3 regions of the Cupriavidus sp. F041 genome follow, and region 2 is predicted to be linked to each of the others. Evidence: predicted binding sites of a transcription regulator. Region 2 holds the regulator's gene; each other region holds the start of a gene.
The links. The regulator FNR, encoded in region 2, switches genes on or off when oxygen is low (the NO sensors DNR and NnrR bind a similar motif). The targets are predictions, from matches to a motif close to TTGATNNNNATCAA.

Region 1 (6,440 bases), 530 kb from region 2:
AGCACAGTCATGCAACCCGCCATCATTGGCATCGCCGGCACCTCCGGCAGCGGCAAGACCACGCTGATCACGGCCATGCTCGCCTGGTTTCGCCAGCAAGGGCTGACCGTCAACGTCATCAAGCATAGCCACCATCCCCTCGAACTCGAGCCGCCGGGCAAGGACAGCGCGCGCTTTCGCCAGGCCGGCGCCGGCGAGGTACTGGTGGCCTCGCCATTCCGTTTCGCCATCCTGCACGACCTGAACGGCGCGCCGGAGCCCACCTTGCGCGAGCAGGTGGCACGCCTGGCGCCGGCGGACCTGACCCTGGTGGAAGGGTTCCGCAGCGAAGCCATTCCGCGCATCGAGGTGTATCGGCCGGCGCACGGGCGCGCGCCCTACTACCCGCGCGACGCGTCCATCGTCGCGGTGGCCAGCGATGTGCCGCTCGATATCGGCATGCCGTGCCTGCCGCTCGACCAGGCTGCCCAGGTGGCGCGCTTTATTCTCAGGCTGTGCGGGCTGGACGGCGCCGCCGCGCCGCGTGGCGAGCGCCTCGCCGCTTTGTCCACGGGCATCGCGCGACGCGAACCGTCGGCGATCGCTTCCTGAGGGCGCTCTCTCATACCGATCATCAAGTCCGGAGGTATCTCAATGCCCATGGCTGGCACCACATCCTTGCCCCTCGTCTACGCCTGCTCCGGCTGCTCCAGCGTGGCGCAGCTCGCCAACACCTTCGCCGTGCGGCTGGACCGCAGCGGGATGGCCGAGATGTCCTGCATCAGCGGGGTTGGCGGCGGTGTTGCCGCGCTTACCAGGGTGGCCCGTTCGGGCCGCCCGATCCTGGCCCTCGACGGCTGCCCGCTGGCCTGCGTGAAAGCCTGCCTGGCCGGCGCGGGGGTGGAACCCGACCAGCACCTTGTGCTCAACCGCCTGGGCGCCACCAAGCGGCAGCATGGCGAATGCAGCGAAGCGGAGGCTGGCGCGGCCTGGCAGGCCGTGACGTCGGCGCTGTCGGCCATCAAGGATGCGTCGCCCCAGCCTGCTGACAAACCGGCGGCATTGGCCGAGGGCGACAAGATGCGCCAAAACAGCCTGGAATGACGACGGCTGTGGCGCCCTCTCCCGCGCGCGGGGGAGCGCGACAACGCAGATCCGAGTCAGCAGTCCGGGGCGGCGATTGCCGCCCTTGCTGCATTGTCAGCCAGCCTGCGACGTGACGGCACCCGCAGCCAGATGCCTGGTCAGGCCGGTAAGCCACTCTGGCCGGCTCACCGCGTCCAGCCAGTATTTCACCTCCAGGCCTAGCGCGGTATCGCCGCCGATCGCCAGACGCCGCTGGAAGAACAGCGTATCGGTATCGGCCTCCCCGCCCAGCAGACGCAGGTAATCGACGGCATTGGCGCGCAACGTCAGCGCCGGCAGGCTGCCGTCAAAGGGCCCGGCGGCAAAGCGGCCATCCGCGCAGCGAAAACGTATCTGCAGGCCAAGGTCCTCCACCGTCAGCAGGAAGCAGTGGCCATCGAGCGCCGCCGGTGGCTGCAGCCAGCCACGCCGCCGCGCAAGCTCCAGCGCGGCCACCAGGGGTAAGGCCTGGGCCTGCGCCGGAACCGCGCGGTGCAGGCGTGCCAGCATGGCTTTGGGGCCAATCATGCGTGCGCCTCCTGCCAGGCGATGCCGGCCTTTCCGTCCCAGTAGCCATTGCTGGGCTGTGCCCCCGCCGGCAGCAGGCCGCCGGATGCCGTGGTCCGCTCGCCGGACCGCAGTGCCGCGAGCGCCGCCACGACATCCAGCGTGGCGCTGGCATGCGGGCTGGCGCGCACCGAGTCGATCCCCATGGCCATCAAGGCCGGCACTTCCGCGCACAGGTCGAGACAAGTAGCGGACTGGATCTGCACCCCGTTGAGCGTAAAGAACGGCTGGCCCTCCCCGGTCGAGGCCACCAGGCCATCCGGGTACTCGAGACAGCGGAACTCGCAATTGTCCTTGCGCAGCCTGTGATGGCGTGCAGTGAAGCAGCGCGCCGAGAACGCCAGCGGCATACGGCCCCAGACCAGCACCTCCAGCCCCGTGCCCGCCGGTCGGGCCGCCGCCAGCGCCGCCAGCGCGGCGCGGTCCATTTCCAGCGGGGGCACGCATACCGTGGCACCCAGCCCGCTCAGCCAGGCAAGCGTATCCGCGTGATACACGTTGAGATGCGGGCCGCAGATAAAGGGGCGCCCGTGCATCCGGTTGACCGCGCCCAGGTCGTTGGCCTCGACCAGATAGTCGGTTTGCTCGCAGACGCGGTGCATGCAGGCAATATCGCTGTCGGACTCGACCAGCACCGGAGTCGAGAGCACGACTTCCTTGCCGGCGTCCCGCAGCATCTGCGCGATCTCCAGCCAATGCGCATGGCGCAGTTCATGGCGGCGGGTACAAACGGTTTCGCCCAGGTAGACGCGGTCGACCGCGGAGTCGGCGACCTCGGCATAGAACTGCATGACCGTGGCGCGCGGCCAGTAGTACAGCAGCGGGCCGAGCGAGATGCCGAAGCAGGCCGCGGGCCCGGAAGGGGCGATCATCGAATCGTTCATTGGTAGTCTGGTTCCGGAAGGAGAGTGGCATGCCGCGAGGCATGAGGAATGCAGCAGGCAAAGGCAACACAGCCGGGCTTCAGCGCCATGGCCGGTCGTACGCGCCCTGCGTCACCTGGTCGCCCTCGGCATGCCTGCCGAGTACGCCCTGCCATTCCTGGCGCGCGGTGAATCGCTGTGGATCGGCGCAGGCCGCGTCGATCGCCGCGCGCAGCACGCCGACCACATCGCCCACGTAACGCGGGCTGCGCTGGCGGCCTTCGATCTTGATGGCGGCGATGCCCATGCCGATCAGCGCCGGCAGCAGCGACAGCGCATTGAGGCTGGTCGGCTCCTCGAGCACGTAGCCCCGCTCGCCTTCCACCTCGAATCTCCCTTTGCACAAAGTGGGATAGCCGGCGGGCTCGCCCGGCGCGTAGCTGTCGATCAGGATGCCGGACAGCCGCGCCTGCATGGTTCCCTCACGCTCCTCCCAGCGCACCGCGTGCGCGGGCGAACACACGCCCTTGTTGTTCGGCGAGTCGCCGGTCGCGTAAGAGGACAGCAGGCAGCGGCCTTCGGCCATCACGCACAGGCTGCCGAAGCCAAACACTTCAAGCTCCACGTCGGTCTGGCGCGCGAGCTTGCCGATCTGCGCCAGCGACAGCACGCGCGGCAGCACCACCCGGTGTATGCCGAAACGGGCGCGCATCAGCTCGATGGCGTCGGCATGCGTGGCCGAGCCTTGCACCGACAGATGAAGGCGCAGTTGCGGATGGCGCTCGCGGGCATAGGCCATCAGGCCCGGGTCGGCCATGATGACGGCATCGGCGCCCAGTTCCGCCGCGGCATCGACTGCGCGATGCCAGCAAGCTACCGCGCCCATCTGCGCGAAGGTATTGATGGCGAACAAGACTTCCGCGCCTTGTGCATGGGCCTCGGCCACGCCTGCCTGGATATCGGCCTCGGTGAAGTTCAGCCCGCCGAAGTTGCGCGCATTGGTGGCGTCGCGCAGACCAAGGTAGACGGCGTCTGCGCCCTGTTTCAGCGCCACGCGCAGCGCCGCCAGCGAGCCGGCGGGCGCAACCAGTTGCGGTCGGCGCGTTGCGCCGGATGTGTTGGATGTCATTGGATAGGCTCAACGGGGTTTCGGAGTCCGCATGCGCCACGGTGGCGGCGAACGCCTGTGAGGCACGATCCTAGCCAAGCCCGGGGGCGAACCAGTTGACCAGGCGCAAAAGCGTGGGCTGTGGCGCGCGCATGGAACGGCGGCCCTCCGCCGAGTGGCATAGGCCATTGGTATCGTGCTGTCCGCGGCTTGATCCAGCGCAAGTCCCGGGCCACCTGCCCATGCAAACCTATGCCGGTTTTCCAGCATCGCCCGGCACCTCCGCCGGCGAGCGGGATGTCTTATCGAGGGTGATATGCAAGAGCATTGGCTAAAGCTGATCGGCCGCCGGCTGGTCCCGGTGGTACAGGGCGGCATGGGTATCGGCATCTCCGCGCACCGGCTCGCGGGCGCGGTGGCGAGCCAGAACGGCATGGGCACCATTGCCAGCATCGATCTGCGCCACCATCATCCGGACCTGATGGCGGCCACCGCCAAATCACGCGACAAGGCCAAGACGGAAGCGGCGAACCTGGTGGCCCTGGATCGCGAGATCCAGGGCGCGCGGCGGCTCTCCGGCGGGCGCGGCGCCATCGCGGTCAACGTCATGAAAGCAGTCAGCTCGCATGCCGCACTGGTCCGGCAGGCTTGCGAGAGCGGGGCCGATGCCATCGTGATGGGCGCGGGACTGCCCCTCGACCTGCCCGACCTCACGGCCGGCCACCCGAACATTGCCCTGATCCCGATCCTGTCGGATTCCCGTGGCATCGGCCTGGTGCTGCGCAAGTGGATGAAGAAAAACCGCCTGCCGGACGCGATCGTCGTCGAACATCCGGCGCACGCCGGCGGCCACCTCGGGGCTTCGCGCATCGAGGACCTCGGCGACCAGCGCTTCTCCTTCACCCGTGTGCTGGCCGAATGCCGTGAACTGTTCGCCGGGCTGGGGCTGGCCTGGGACAGCGTACCTCTGATCCTTGCGGGCGGCATCAACACCCACGCCAAGGTCCGTCACTGGCTGGATCAAGGCGCTGCCGCCGTGCAACTGGGCACGGCCTTTGCCGTCACCGAGGAAGGCGATGCGCACCCGGCCTTCAAGGAAGTCCTGGCCAGTGCGCGTCCCGAACAACTGAGTGAATTCACCAGCGTGGCCGGCCTGCCGGCACGCGCCGTGCTGACGCCATGGCTCAAGCGCTACCTGTCGCGTGAAGCCGCGCTGCAGACGCGCGCCAAGGTGCGCGACTGCCTCGAAGGCTTCGACTGCCTGCAGGCCTGCGGCCTGCGCGACGGCGTCGGCCGCGTGGGCCAGTTCTGCATCGACCTCAAGCTGGCCCAGGCCATGCGCGGCGACGTGGAGCGGGGGCTGTTCTTCCGTGGCAAGGGAGCCTTGCCGTTCGGCGAGGCCATCCGTCCGGTGCGCGAACTGATGCACTACCTGCTCACCGGCGAAATGCCCGCGGGCGTCGGCACGCCACGGGGCGCGGCGGCCCCGGCCATTTGACGGCGCCCACCTCATCCGCACTGACCGATTCATCCCGGCCTTGACGCCGGAAATTGCGTCACGCCATGATATTTAAGGAAAGTTAGTCAAGCGCCACCCGGCCCCGCAAGCGATATTGATTTTGCGCAAGTCGCCGCGCCAGCTTGCCGTCAATAATGCGACAAGCCCCTGAAGCGCCGATCCAGACCGAAGACATCCGCCGGGGGCTGGAGCCATATGGTAGATCTCACGCCCCCTTCCCCGCCCGCTTCCACCGTGGAGCAGTCGTTCTCGCCGCTGCCTGGCCAGGCAGCGTTGCCAGGTTTGCGCCACCGATTGTCGACACGCATCGTCTCGCTCTCGCTGGGCGCGCTGCTGATCGTGCTGGCCATGATCTCAGGGACGCTGTGGCTGTCATGGCAACTCGAAGGCGCGGGCGCGGCCATCAACGATGCGGGCAGCCTGCGCATGCGCGCCAATCGCGTCGCCATCGAACTCGCCAGGGCACATGCCGGCGAGCGCCATCAGCTGGACGCCCAGATCAACGGGATGGATGCCACCCTGGCACGCCTGCACCAAGGCGATCCGGCGCGGCCCTTGTTCCTGCCGGACGACCCTGGCATCCGCGCGCAACTGGAGCGGGTCAGCCATGACTGGAACCAGCGCATCAAGCCCAGTGCCCTAGCCGACCTGGGCGTCGCAACCGGCGCAGCGCCTGCCTACCCTGTGGCGCTGGCTTCCTTTGTCGACCAGGTCAATCGCCTGGTCAGCATGATCGAGCAGGAAAACGCCACCAAGACCACCCTGCTGCGGCTGTCGCAGGCCGGACTCGCAGCGATGGCCTGCATGGGTACGGTAGCCGTCATCTACCTGCTCTATATCTGGATCATCCTTCCGGTCATGCGCTTGCAGGACGGCCTGCAGCGCATGGCCGCGCGGGAGTTCTCCCTGCGCCTGCCGGTGGAGACGCGCGACGAGTTCGGCATGCTGGCGGACGGTTTCAACCGGATGGCCGGCGAACTGGAGGGGCTATACCAGGACCTGGAAGCACGCGTGGCGCAGAAGACCGCCGAGCTGGCGCGGCACAACCGCGACCTCGCGGCGCTCTACGACATGGCCGCCTTCCTCAATATGCCAAACGACAGCGAGGCGCTCTGCAGCGGCTTCCTGGAGCGCGTGATGGAGCAGTTCGATGCCGACGGCGGCAGCGTGCGCATGATCGATGCGGACCACGACCAGCTGCACCTGGTGGTGTCGGCCGGCTACTCGGCCGCACTGGAAGAGACCGAGCACTGCATGAAGGTGGACGCCTGTTTTTGTG
Region 2 (6,440 bases):
GGCCGGCAGAGCAGGCACGGTGCCCAGGGGCTCGAAATCGATGGGCTCCTGGTTCAGCAGCGCGGCTTGCGTCTGCGCCTGGACATCCTCCAGCGGCGGCAACTCGTCTAGCGTGCGCAGGCCAAGATCATCAAGGAAGTGCTTGGTGGTGGCGTACAAGGCCGGCCGGCCCGGCACGTCGCGGTAGCCGATCACCTCGATCCAGCTACGGTCCTCGAGCTTCTTCACGACTTCGGTGCTCACCGCAACACCGCGGATTTCCTCGATATCGCCCCGGGTGACCGGCTGCCGGTAGGCGATGATCGCCAGCGTCTCCATGACCGCGCGGGAATATTTCGGCGGTTTTTCAGGATTCAGTCGGTCCAGGTATTCGCGCATGACGGGACGGCTCTGAAAGCGCCAGCCGCTGGCCAGCGCCACGAGTTCCACGCCGCGCTGCTCCCAGTCGCGGCGCAGCTCTTCCAGCAGCACCCGAATGGTGTCGGCACCGACGTCGTCGGCAAAAAGCCGGCGCAAGTCATTGACGCGCAAGGGTTCCTGCGCACAGATCAGCGCGGTCTCGAGGACGATCTTCGCCTCTTGGGTATTCATGTGATTGCGTGCAGCCTGTCTTTGCACCTGCGCCCCGGACAAACCCGGACGCACTGGAGATTGCGGGTTCAGCGGTTGGAATTGCCACCGCCATCTGACCGCGCAGCCAACCGCAATGCTTGATGCATGCAGTCGTGCGCTTTCTTTTTTGCATCGGGTGCCGGACCTGCCCGGCAGGAGATCGCCCGGCCACCGGCTTTACCTGCCGGTCGACGGAGCCCTTGCGTCGCGCCTTCCCCCTGATGTGGCGGACCTGTCCGGCACGACGTCCGTCGCTCCGGGTGCAAGAAAAATACGGATATCGGGCCTGCTTGGCCTATTTCACCCCGCCCTGCCGTGGCTGGTCTTTTGAACCAAATAATCTTTTGAACCGGACGGCGGATTGGGAACGGTCCCTGGCGGTAATACGTGCTCGAGGGTTCCTGGCATGCATCCCTGAGTGCGAATGCTACCTGACGATGCCACGATGAAATACGCTGCGCGATATCGCTGTTCTTGCGATTGTATGGCATTCCCTGGCAAACCTGCAACCGATTCGCACAGGCATCTGCCCGGCAAAGTGCGCAATGCGCCATGAAGCGGCGTATCAGAAGACCAGACAGAAGCCGTGCGCGGCCAGCGTCTCTGGTAAAAGCAGCGCGCGCGCCACCCCGACCACACCAAAGGCAACCACCGCCAAACCGGCAACGGTACGTACCGCCGGGCGGCGCGACCACTGCCTGAGGTAGCCGGACAGGCCCGAGATAACCAACAGGTTTGGCAAAGTGCCCAGTCCGAACACGGCCATCACCAGCGCCCCCGAAGGGGCGTTCCCGGCCAGCAGCGCCATCGCCAGGGCGCCATAGACCATGCCGCATGGTACCAGCCCCCAGGCCAGCCCCATGCCGTAGCGGCGCAGCAGCCGCCCCTGTGGCAGGCCCATGGGCGCCAGGCGCGCGCCCACGGCGGCAAAAACCCGGAGCAAACCGCCAGCGCCGCGCGCGGCAAACCGCTCCAGCCAGGCAGCCCCCACGACGCGCCCGCGCAACATCCATAAGCCCGACATGACCAGCATCATGCTGCCGATCCCGAACAGCCAGCGCTGCAGCGGCAGGTACTGGGCCTTCCAGACACCGGCGCCCAAGGTACCCAGCAAGGCACCCAACAGCGCATACATGCTCAGCCGCCCGGCGTGCATCACCAGGAGTTCGAGCAGCCAGTGGCCTGGCTGGCGCAGGATGATGGCCGGCACACGGGCCGTGCCGCCCTGCTCGGCGGCAAGCGCAATCCCGCCGCACATGGCCGCGCAATGCACACCGCCTAGCAAAGCCAGGGTAAAAACGCTGAAGAGCACGCCTACGGTCAACTTCTCCTCCCAATCACATCCCCTGGCGCGGTAAAATGCGCCCTACGCGCCCCCGCGACTCCAAGAGGCGCTATCAACATGAAGCCCGGCGCCCGCGCACATCCGCGCAATCGCGAATCATGACGACGGGCACGGCAGGCGGCGCCACGCAGATGGCAGGCCCCGCCAGACCCGCGCCAGGCTAATGTGGATAGCGCTTCCAACCGACAGCTCTCAACGTCAAGCTTTCAACTCAATGCGCCTGCCACACGCGCTTGAGTGATTGCGCTAAACCGACAGGCCCCAATTGCTAACATCCATTCCCATTACCGAGATGTCGCCCCGCTGCTCCACTTGCTCGCTGGGACAGCTCTGCCTGCCCGTCGGCATGTCGCAGCAGGACCTCGAAAAAATGGATTCGCTGGTGCAGGAGCGCGTGCGCGTACGCAAGGGCGAGACCCTGTACCGCCTCGGCGATCCGCTCACCGCCGTCTATGCGATCCGCTTCGGCACGCTCAAAACCCACCTGACGATGGAAGATGGCCGCTCGCAGATCACGGGCTTCCACCTCCCCGGCGAAGTCGTCGGGCTCGACGGCCTTGGCGAAATGCAGCACGCATCCGACGCCACCGCCCTTGAGGATACCGAAGTTTGCGTGGTGCGCTTCGGCGACCTCCAGTCGCTGTCCGGTTCGCTCCCGTCGTTGCAACACCAGTTCATGCGGCTGATGAGCAAGGAAATCTCGCAGGACCAGGTGATGCTGATCACGCTGGGCTCGATGCGCGCCGAAGAGCGCCTTGCCGCCTTCCTGATCAACCTTTCGGAGCGCCTTTCCGCGCGCGGCTATTCGGCCTCCGAGTTCGTCCTGCGCATGAGCCGCGAGGAGATCGGCAGCTACCTCGGGCTCAAGCTCGAAACCGTCAGCCGCCTGTTCTCCCGTTTTGCGGAAGCCGGGCTGATCCAGATCCGCCAGCGGCACGTCAAGCTGGTCGACATGACAGGCATCAAGCAGATCATCAACAAGTCCTGCTAGTCCGGCAGGCATCGACCGGCCGCGCGGAGCTTCCCGGCTCCGGCGGCATTGGCGGCCGCCTTGCCTTCCTTGCGTTGTGCCAATGCCACGCCGCGCCGGCCTGGCCACGGCACCCCTGCTCCGCCGCCCCCTGCCCCGCAGCGCGAAGACGCGCATCGCGCTCACTCCAGTTCGTCTGTCTCCGCCAGCCGCGTGGGCATGGTGTAAAGCGTCAGGCCACTCGACAGCGAACAGAGCACCCACGCTATCAGGAAGCTCACTGTGTAAACCGCCTCCCGCGACGCCTCGACCGGCTGTCCGAAGAAGCGCAGATCGCCGGGATCGACCACCGAAAACACCAGAGCGGTCGTCAGCCCGGCTACCAGGAAGCCGGGCCATAGCACCCACATCAGCCAGCGCAGTCTCATGGTCACCTCGCCTGCGCCGTGGCCGGCGCAGCTTGCCGCCCGATACCGCTACCCGCCTTCTCGACCACCAGCCCGTGCCGCGATACGCCATCGACAACGGGCGGGTCCGGGTGCGTCATAGCCAGCCAGATCGTGACCCCGCAGGCCACCATCGCCAGCAAGGGCCCGCTCATCAGCAGCCATGGCCAGGGTTCCTTCCACCAGGGATTGCTTTGCTGCATCATCAGGCCTCCTCTAGATTTCTCGGTTCAAAGATTGCGCGGTACGATGAAGCTGGTGCCCTGGCTGATTTCCGCGCCGCCCCCACTGTCATCTCCTGTCGCGGTGACCGTCACCTGGATCTTGTGCGTGCCCCGGCCAGCGGCTTCGATCGGCACGCGCACGCGAATCGGAATCAGGCGGTTTGAGGTGGGCTCGAGATTGCCCGCAGCGTGATCATATTCCACGGCCAGGCCCTTCAGGTCATCACTGTCCGCGCGGATGGCCACATGCATCGGCGCCTCGGTCGTGTTGATCAGTTGCAGGCGATAGACGTTCTCGATCCAGCGCCCCTCCACTTCCCTGCCCAGCGCGCCGCGGTCGCGGATGATATCGACCTTGAGCGGCGTGCGCATGGCCAGCGACACCGTGAAGCCGGCAACCAGGGCCAGCCAGATCACGGAGTACACCACCGTGCGCGGCCGGAACAGACGCTTGCGCGCCTCCGCCTCGGGCAGCACGCTGCGCATGGCGTTCTCCGAGGTGTAGCGGATCAGCCCGCGCGGATACGCCATCTTGTCCATGACCTGGTTGCAGGCGTCGATGCAGGCGCCGCAACCTATGCAGTCGTACTGCAGGCCGTCGCGAATATCGATGCCGGTGGGACAGACCTGCACGCAGATGCTGCAGTTCACGCAATCGCCCAGGCCGGCGGCCTGGTGGTCCACCTTGCGCGAGCGGCTGCCGCGCGGCTCGCCGCGGCCCACGTCATACGTCACCACATACGTGTCGCGATCGACCATCACGCTCTGGAAGCGTGCATAAGGACACATGTACTTGCACACCTGCTCGCGCATGAAGCCGGCGTTGCCCCAGGTGGCGAAGGCGTAGAACAGCATCCAGAACGTTTGCCACGGCCCCAGCGACAGGCTGAGCACGTGGCCGCCCAACTCGCGAATGGGCGAGAAGTACCCTACGAAGGTAAAGCCGGTCCACAGCGCGATCACGATCCAGAGTGTGTGCTTGGTGGCCTTGAGCCGCAGCTTGCGCGCGCTCCACGGATCGCCATCCAGGCGGATGCGGGCAAAGCGATCGCCTTCCACATGCCGCTCGATCCACATGAAGATCTCGGTGTACACCGTCTGCGGACAGGCATAGCCGCAGAACAGGCGACCCGCGATCGCCGTGAACAGGAACAGCGAGAGCGCGGAAATCACCAGCAGCACGGACAGGTAGATCACATCCTGCGGCCAGAGCACCAGGCCGAAGATGTAGAACTTGCGCGCGCCGAGATCGAACAGCATGGCCTGGCGGCCGTTCCATTGCAGCCAGGGCATGCCATAGAAGAACAGCTGGGTCAGGACCACCATCCAGACCCGCCAGCTCGAAAACGCACCTGTGACCGAGCGCGGATAGATCTTGCGGCGGACTTCGTACAGGGTTTCATCCGAGGTTTCCCCATCGCCCGTGGCGGATGCGGGCTCGCGAAGAGGCCCCCAGGCGGCTCCGTGCTTTCTCAGCGGTTCCGGTTCCGGGGCATTCATGGGCGATCACCCCCAGCGGCACGCAGGCTCCACATGCAGGCGTCGCGGTTCATTGCCCGCTCCCCGAGGGGGCCGCCCCATTGTTCGACAGTCCCCAGACATAGGCCGTCAGCATGCGGATGCGCTCCGGCGTCAGGATTTCCTCGTGTGCCGGCATGTGGTTGTTGTGACCCTTCAGGATGGCATCGACGATGTTTGCCTCCGAACTGCCGTACAGCCAGACCTTGTCCGACAGGTTGGGCGCACCGAGCGCCTGGTTGCCCTTGCCGGAAGAACCATGGCAAGCCGCGCACGTGGACTTGAATGTGCTTTCGCCACGCGAGGCGCGAATCGGATCGGAAGACAAGTCTGACAGCGAACGAACGTATTGCGCGACGTCGCCGGCCAGCTTGCCGTCGATAGTCGAAGCGAATGACGGCATCACGCCATTACGGCCCTTGGTAATGGTCTGGGTGATGGTGGCGGGATCGCCGCCATACAGCCAGTCGTTGTCGGTCAGGTTAGGAAAGCCGCGGCTGCCGCGCGCGTCGGAGCCATGGCATTGCGCGCAGTAGTTGAGAAACAGGCGCTGCCCGATCTCGCGCGCAGCCGGATCCGCGGCCACCTGCTTGACGTCCATTTGCATGTACTTGCCATAGACATCGCTCTGCACCTGCTCAGCCGCCTTGCGATGCGCCTCCAGCTCGACCCGGCTGGAGGTCTTGAGCACGCCGGCGTAGGAACCCAGGCCGGGGTACAGCACCAGGTAGACCAGCCCGAAGAGGCAAGCCAGCAGGAACATCCACATCCACCAGCGTGGCAGCGGATTGTTCAGCTCGCGCAGGTCGCCGTCCCACACGTGGCCGGTGTCTTCGGTAGCGCCGGCCACCTTGACCACCTTGCGTTGGGAGAACAGCAGCCATATGCACCAGACGATGCCTACCAGCGCGATGGCGGCAATGTAGTAACTCCAGAAATCCGTGAAGAAGTCGCTCATGACTCAGTGTTCCTGCTTGGTGTTGTTTGCGCCGCCGGCACGATGGCGGCCGTCGTGGTTCGCGGCCAGCGGCTCGTCGGGCAAGGCGAATGGCAGCATGGCCGACTCCTGGTTGGCTGCCTTGCGGCCGGACGACCAGGCCCACCAGCAGATCGCGAGAAACGCCACCATCGAGATCACGGTGGAAAACGCAGTGATCATTGCCATGGCTTACTCCTTGGCCGGCGCGGCTGCGGGCTGAGCCGCGGCTGCGGTGTCCACACGCACATTGCGCTTGCTGATGCCAAGCTCCTGCAGGTAGGCGACCATCGCGTCCTCTTCGGTCTTGCCTGCCAGCGTGGCGGGCGCCTGTTCGATCTCGGCGTCG
Region 3 (6,440 bases), 2.0 Mb from region 2:
CATCCTTCTGGTGCCCGATCTCGAAGCCGGCAATATGCTGGCCAAGCAGCTCACCTTCCTGGCCGGCGCCGAGGCGGCCGGCATCGTGCTGGGCGCGCGCGTGCCGATCATCCTCACCAGCCGCGCCGACACCGTGCGCGCGCGCATCGCCAGTTGCGCGATTGCCGTGCTGCTGGCGCATGCGCGCCGCACCGTCGGGATGCCCACGGCGATCTGAGCGTCCAACCATTCCTTTGCACAGGAGATGCCCGCGTGAGTGTCACCCACCCCACCATCCTGGTCGTCAACGCCGGCTCGTCGAGCGTCAAGGTCTCCGTCTATGCAGTACCCGAGGCGGCGCACGCCAACACCGACATCAACCCGGTGCTCAGCGCGCACGGGCAGATCGAAGGCATCGGCGTCTCGCCCCGCCTGACCGCGAAGATGGCGGACGGCCGCATGGTGGCCGACGAACGCTTCCCGGTGGACCAGGTCGCCGATCACGACGCTGCCTTCCGCCTGATCCGGCTGGTGCTCAGCATCGGCCTGCGCGACGCGCCGCCGGTAGCGATCGGCCATCGGGTGGTGCATGGCGGCGCGGATTTTTCCGCGGCGGTGAAGATCGATGACGAAGTGATCGGCAAGCTGGAAGCGCTGGTGCCGCTGGCGCCGCTGCATCAGCCGCACAACCTGACGGCGATCCGCGCGGTGCGCGCCGCCGCGCCGTCGCTGCTGCAGGTGGCCTGCTTCGACACCGCCTTCCACGCCGGGCACGATACGCTGGCGCAACTGCTGGCGCTGCCCTACGAATACTTCGAGCGCGGCATCCGCCGCTACGGCTTCCATGGCCTGTCCTACGAATACATCGCGCGCCGCCTGCAGCAGATAGCGCCCGACCTGGCCGCCGGCCGCGTGATCGTGGCGCACCTGGGCAATGGCGCCAGCCTGTGCGCCATGCGCGAGGGGCGCAGCGTGGAATCCACCATGGGCCTGACCGCGCTCGACGGCCTGCCGATGGGCACGCGCTGCGGCGCCATCGATGCCGGCGCCATCCTGTGGCTGTCGCAGCAAGGCATGAGCACCAAGGACATCGAGACCATGCTGTACCAGGAATCGGGGCTCAAGGGCTTGTCGGGCGTCAGCAGCGATATGCGCGCACTGCTGGACAGCGACACGCCGCGCGCGCGCCTGGCCATCGATTTCTATGCGTACCGCGCGGCGCAGGAGATCGGCAAGCTCGCCACCACGCTGGGCGGCCTCGACGCGCTGGTGTTCACTGCCGGCATCGGCGCGAACTCACCGCCGGTGCGCGAGAAGATCTGCGCGCGGCTGGCGGACCTGTTCGGCATCGGCCTGGACGCCGGCGCGAACGGGGAGAACCGGCAGCGCATCAGCCGCGATCACAGCCGTGTGCCGGTGCTGGTGCTGCCCACCGACGAGGAGGGCATGATCGCGCTGAATACCGCGCGGATCATGAAGGAGCAAGGCGCGGGGACGTAGCGCCTCCGCGCCGGGAATGCGCTACGCCCGCACCAGGTAAGCCTGCCGCAAACGCTCCGCATCCACGTTGAGCACTTCGCCCAAGTACGCGTCCATGCCGCCATAGTCCTGCTCGATGGCCTGCATGGACGCGTCCAGGTAAGACGCCTTCACCTCCAGCAACGGCCACATCACCGCGGGATCGACGCCGAACTGCGCCGCGCCGGCGCTCATCTTCTGGTTGAAGCCCTGGTTCCGGTGATTCGACTCCAGGTAGTTGGCCATGATGGTGTCGCGCTCCACGCCCAGGCCCGCCAGCAGCAACAGCGAGGCAAAGCCGGTGCGGTCCTTGCCCGCGGTGCAGTGGTACAGCAGGTTGCCGCCCTGCTCCGCGAGCTTCAGGAAGCCGCCGAAGGCAGCCTGGTACTTGCGCGGGAAATCACCGTAGACTTCCAGCATGAAGGCCTCCGTCTGTGCCGCGCTGCCTTCGCGCAGGCGCGGCATCAGTTCGGCCATCGACATGCTGCCTTCCAGCACCGGCGTGGCCACCCAGCGGAAGGCCTGGCCGAAGGGGCTTTCCGCGGCCGATTTTTCTCCGGGCGAACGGAAATCGATCACCGCGTCCAGTTGCAAGGCGCGCAGCCGCTCCATGTCGGCGGCGCTGGCCAGGCCCGGGTTGCCGCTGCGAAACAGCTTGCCGGCGCGCACGCGGTGGCCGTCCCGCGTGGGAAGGCCGCCGAGATCGCGGATATTGACAACGTTTTCCAGCACCAGCGGTGCGGTGCCGGGCACGCCGGCACCTAGTGATGGCGCGCCGGCCATGATGGCGTGGCGGCGCCACGCGAACAATCCCTGCATTGTTTCCCTGCCCTGTGGTTGGGTTGCGCGCGTCTCATCGCGCACGATAGGCCGGCACATGCCAGCGCGTATGGCAGCCAGCAATATAACGGCGATCGAGCATTGCCACCAGTTTCCACACGCTCATCGGGTCCACATCGTCCAGGTCCAGGTCGACCCAGGCCCAGGGATGTGAGCCATCGCCCTCACAGATCAGCTCGACGTCCTTGACGCTCACGTAAGCGGCCAGCGCTTCACGCAGCCTGGCTGCGTCGACTCCGGCACGTAGCCCTCTCACTAAAACCTTCATCATGTGCTCCATATTTTTCAGATCACCGCGCAGGCGGGCGTTGCGCCTGCCCGCCCTTGCACTGCAACGATCTGAAAGTAGGACCCCACGGCACACGGTAATTTCCCGGCGCGAGCTCTCTCCTTGATCCTGATCATGCGCGCCGTGATCCGGCCTCGACATACGCTGTTGGCCGGCACGATAATTTCCCCATGTCGAACGCTGCAGCCCGGTCAAAAGCCGGCCTGCGCATCCGCCAGTCTTCACGGAAGACCGAACGAACGACGCCGCCATCAAGCCAGTCACCGGCTAGCATTCTTGCCCGCGCGTGACGTCCGCCATCCCGTGTTGAGCCAACGATCAACAAGACAAACCAAGGGAAAGCGATGACAGACTCGCGCACTCCGACCCAGACCGTCCCCTCCGCGCCCGGCGTGCCTGCCACACCGCAAGCCACGCCGAAGAAGCAGACACCATGGGGGCTCTACGCCGCCGCCGTGGTGCTGATCGGCATCCTTGCCCTGCCGCTGCCCGCGGACCTGCCGGTGGCGGGCCATCGCATGCTGGCCATCCTCGCCTTCGCCATCGTGGTGTGGATCACCGAAGCAGTCTCCTATGAAGCCAGCGCCATCATGATCACGTCGCTGATGGCCGCGCTGATCGGCTTCGCGCCCACGGTGACGGACCCGTCAACGCAATATGGCACATCGCGCGCCCTCGGCATGGCGCTGGCCGGCTTCTCCAATACGGCGCTGGCGCTGGTTGCCGCCGCGCTGTTCATCTCGGCGGCCATGACCGTGACCGGGCTTGACCGGCGCATCGCGCTGGTGACGCTGTCGGCCATCGGCACCAGCACCCGGCGCATCCTGATCGGCAGCATCGCGGTGACCATCCTGCTGTCGCTGGTGGTGCCGAGCGCCACCGCGCGCAGCGCCTGCGTGGTGCCGATCATGATGGGCATCATCGCGGCCTTCGGGGTCGACAAGAAATCGAACATCGCCGCCGGCATCATGATCACGGTGGCCATGGCCACCAGCATCTGGAACGTCGGCATCCAGACCGCCGCCGCGCAGAACCTGCTGACGGTCGGCTTCATGGACAAGCTGCTGGGCGAGCGCATCACCTGGCTGCAATGGCTGATCGCCGGCGCGCCGTGGGCCGTCGCGATGTCGGTGGTGCTGTATTTCCTGGTGCGCTTCCTGCTGCCTGCCGAAACCGAGGCCATCCCCGGCGGCAAGGAGGCCGTGCAAAAGGAACTAGCCGGGCTGGGCCCGATGACCGGCCCGCAGAAGCGGCTCGCCGCGGTGTCCATCGGGCTGCTCCTGTTCTGGGCCACGGAAGGCAAGCTGCATCAGTTCGACACCGCCACCGTCACCTTCGTCGGTCTGGTGATCCTGATGATGCCGCGCATCGGCGTGATGGACTGGAAGACCATGCAGCAGCGCACGCCGTGGGGCACGCTGATCGTGTTCGGCGTGGGCATCAGCCTGGGCACCGCGCTGCTCACCACGCAGGCCGGCCAGTGGCTGGGCAAATTCGTGGTGACGCACTCCGGGCTCGCCACGCAGGGGCCGATCCTGGTGTTCGCGATCCTTGCGGCCTTCCTGATCCTGATCCACCTGGGCTTTGCCAGCGCCACCGCGCTCACCGCAGCCCTGCTGCCGATCCTGATCTCGGTGCTGCAGACGCTGCCGGGCGATATCAACAAGATCGGGCTGACGATGCTGCTCGGCTTCACCGTGAGCTTCGGCTTTATCCTTCCGATCAACGCGCCGCAGAACATGGTGTGCCTGGGCACGGACACCTTCAACGGCAAGCAGTTCGCCAGGGTCGGCATTCCCGTCACGCTGATCGGCTACGCCATGATGCTGCTGTTCGCCGCCACCTACTGGCGCTGGCTGGGCTGGATCTGAAGAGACAGAACGCATGACGAAAATCACACTGCAATCCGCCCTACAGCTCGCCCGCGACCTGCTGGCAGCGCAAGGCGTGCCGGCCGATATCGCCGACGACGTGGCCGAACACCTGGTCGAAGCCGACCGCTGCGGCTATACCAGCCACGGCCTGTCGATCCTGCCCAACTACCGGCGCTCGCTCGCCGGCGGCAACGTCAACCCCGCCGGCCGCGCCGAATGCGTGCTCGACCGCGGCAGCCTGCTGGTGTTCGACGGCAACGGCGGCTTCGGCCAGCACGTGGGCAAGACCGTCATCGAGACCGCGATCGAACGGGTGCGCCAGCACGGCCACTGCATCGTCACGCTGCGCCGCTCGCACCATCTCGGCCGCATGGGCCACTTCGGCGAGATGGTGGCGAAGGAACGCTTCGTGCTGCTGAGCTTCACCAACGTGATCAACCGCGCGCCGGCGGTGGCTCCCTATGGCGGCCGCGCGGCGCGGCTGACCACCAACCCGCTGTGCTTCGCCGGGCCCATGCCCAACGGCCGCCCGCCGCTGGTAGTGGATATCGCCACCAGCGCGATCGCCATCAACAAGGCGCGCGTGCTGGCGGAGAAGGGCGAGCCGGCGCCGGAGAACAGCATCATCGATGCCGACGGCAACCCCACCACCGATGCCTCCACCATGTTCGGCGAGCATCCGGGCGCGCTGCTGCCCTTCGGCGGGCACAAGGGCTATGCGCTGGGCGTGGTGGCCGAACTGCTCGCTGGCGTACTCTCCGGCGGCGGCACCATCCAGCCGGAAAACCCGCGCGGCGGCGTGGCCACCAACAATATGTTCGCGTTGCTGATGAATCCGGAACTGGACCTGGGGCTGAGCTGGCAGAGCGCCGAGGTGGAGGCGTTCGTCAATTACCTGCACGACACGCCACCCGCTCCCGGCTTCGGCGGCGTGCAATATCCCGGCGAGTTCGAAGCCGCCAACCGGGCGCTCACCACCACGCACCTGGAGGTCAACCCGGCGATCTGGCGCAACCTGGAGACGCTGGCGAAGGAACTGGGCGTGACGCCGCCGGCGGGCTGATTCCGGCACCGGGCTGGTGCCGGGCCGGTGCTGGCACAATACTGCCCATGGAACGTCTCTGGTCGAATTTTCTCAAGCTGGTGCTGCTGCTGACACTAGGCACAGCCCTGCTCGGCACGCTCGCCGTACTCGTCGCTCAGCGCCAGCTGCCCACGCTGGACGCGCTCACCGCTTTCCGCCAGTCGCCAGGCTACGTGCCCATCGGCGAGATACCGCCCAAGCTCCCGCAGGCGGTGGTGGCCATCGAGGACGAGCGTTTCTACCTGCATGACGGCATCGACTATGTCGGCGTGATACGCGCCGGCGTGGCCAATTTGTCGGATGAACTCTCGCAGGGCGCTTCCACGATCACCATGCAGGTGGCGCGCAATTTCTTTCTCTCGCGGGAGAAGACCTACACGCGCAAGCTGTATGAGGTGCTGCTGGCCTATCGCATCGAGCATGCCTTGAGCAAGGACGAGATCCTCGAGGTCTATATGAACAAGGTGTACCTTGGGCAGGGAGCTTATGGTTTTGCCGAAGCGGCCGAGACCTACTTTGGCAAGCCGGTGGCGAAGCTGACGCTGGCTGAATGCGCGATGCTGGCCGGGTTGCCCAAGGCGCCTTCGGCGAATAATCCGGTGGTGAATCCCCGGCGGGCGCGGCAGCGGCAGGCTTATATCTTGTTGCGGATGATGGAGTTGGGGAGAATTGGGAGAGGGGAATATGATGCGGCGTTGTTGGAGCCGTTGAGGTTGAAGTAGGTGATGGATTGGTGTTTTGGGTTGGGGCTGGTTCGTGGCTGGTCAAACCGATACCAGCGGAAGCGCGCATGCGCTCTGGGCGTGCGACGAACCCCCCGATATCCGGGAGCCCTATTGCTCTGCTCGCGTGGGAT

Region 1: the regulator FNR is predicted to act here: its motif matches at 3,853-3,866, upstream of ubiU (ubiquinone anaerobic biosynthesis protein UbiU).
Region 3: the regulator FNR is predicted to act here: its motif matches at 2,729-2,742, upstream of ACZY0R_RS19440 (DASS family sodium-coupled anion symporter).

The regions. Positions count from the first base shown of each region.
Region 1 covers NZ_JBVASY010000002.1:1,976,136-1,982,575, forward strand. The annotation lists gene mobB (molybdopterin-guanine dinucleotide biosynthesis protein B) at 10-591, shown strand; gene ACZY0R_RS26410 (putative zinc-binding protein) at 634-1,083, shown strand; gene ubiT (ubiquinone anaerobic biosynthesis accessory factor UbiT) at 1,180-1,632, opposite strand; gene ACZY0R_RS26420 (U32 family peptidase) at 1,629-2,555, opposite strand; gene ubiU (ubiquinone anaerobic biosynthesis protein UbiU) at 2,635-3,663, opposite strand; gene ACZY0R_RS26430 (NAD(P)H-dependent flavin oxidoreductase) at 3,959-5,140, shown strand; gene ACZY0R_RS26435 (type IV pili methyl-accepting chemotaxis transducer N-terminal domain-containing protein) at 5,357-6,440, shown strand, end outside.
Region 2 covers NZ_JBVASY010000002.1:2,506,079-2,512,518, forward strand. The annotation lists gene scpB (SMC-Scp complex subunit ScpB) at 1-591, opposite strand, end outside; gene ACZY0R_RS28960 (sulfite exporter TauE/SafE family protein) at 1,178-1,936, opposite strand; gene fnr (fumarate/nitrate reduction transcriptional regulator Fnr) at 2,223-2,948, shown strand; gene ACZY0R_RS28970 (hypothetical protein) at 3,110-3,355, opposite strand; gene ACZY0R_RS28975 (FixH family protein) at 3,358-3,579, opposite strand; gene ccoG (cytochrome c oxidase accessory protein CcoG) at 3,604-5,097, opposite strand; gene ccoP (cytochrome-c oxidase, cbb3-type subunit III) at 5,147-6,073, opposite strand; gene ACZY0R_RS28990 (cbb3-type cytochrome oxidase subunit 3) at 6,077-6,280, opposite strand; gene ccoO (cytochrome-c oxidase, cbb3-type subunit II) at 6,284-6,440, opposite strand, start outside.
Region 3 covers NZ_JBVASY010000002.1:512,586-519,025, reverse strand. The annotation lists gene ACZY0R_RS19460 (phosphate acetyltransferase) at 1-217, shown strand, start outside; gene ACZY0R_RS19455 (acetate/propionate family kinase) at 253-1,479, shown strand; gene ACZY0R_RS19450 (tyrosine-protein phosphatase) at 1,501-2,316, opposite strand; gene ACZY0R_RS19445 (hypothetical protein) at 2,351-2,605, opposite strand; gene ACZY0R_RS19440 (DASS family sodium-coupled anion symporter) at 2,971-4,497, shown strand; gene ACZY0R_RS19435 (Ldh family oxidoreductase) at 4,511-5,563, shown strand; gene ACZY0R_RS19430 (transglycosylase domain-containing protein) at 5,611-6,306, shown strand.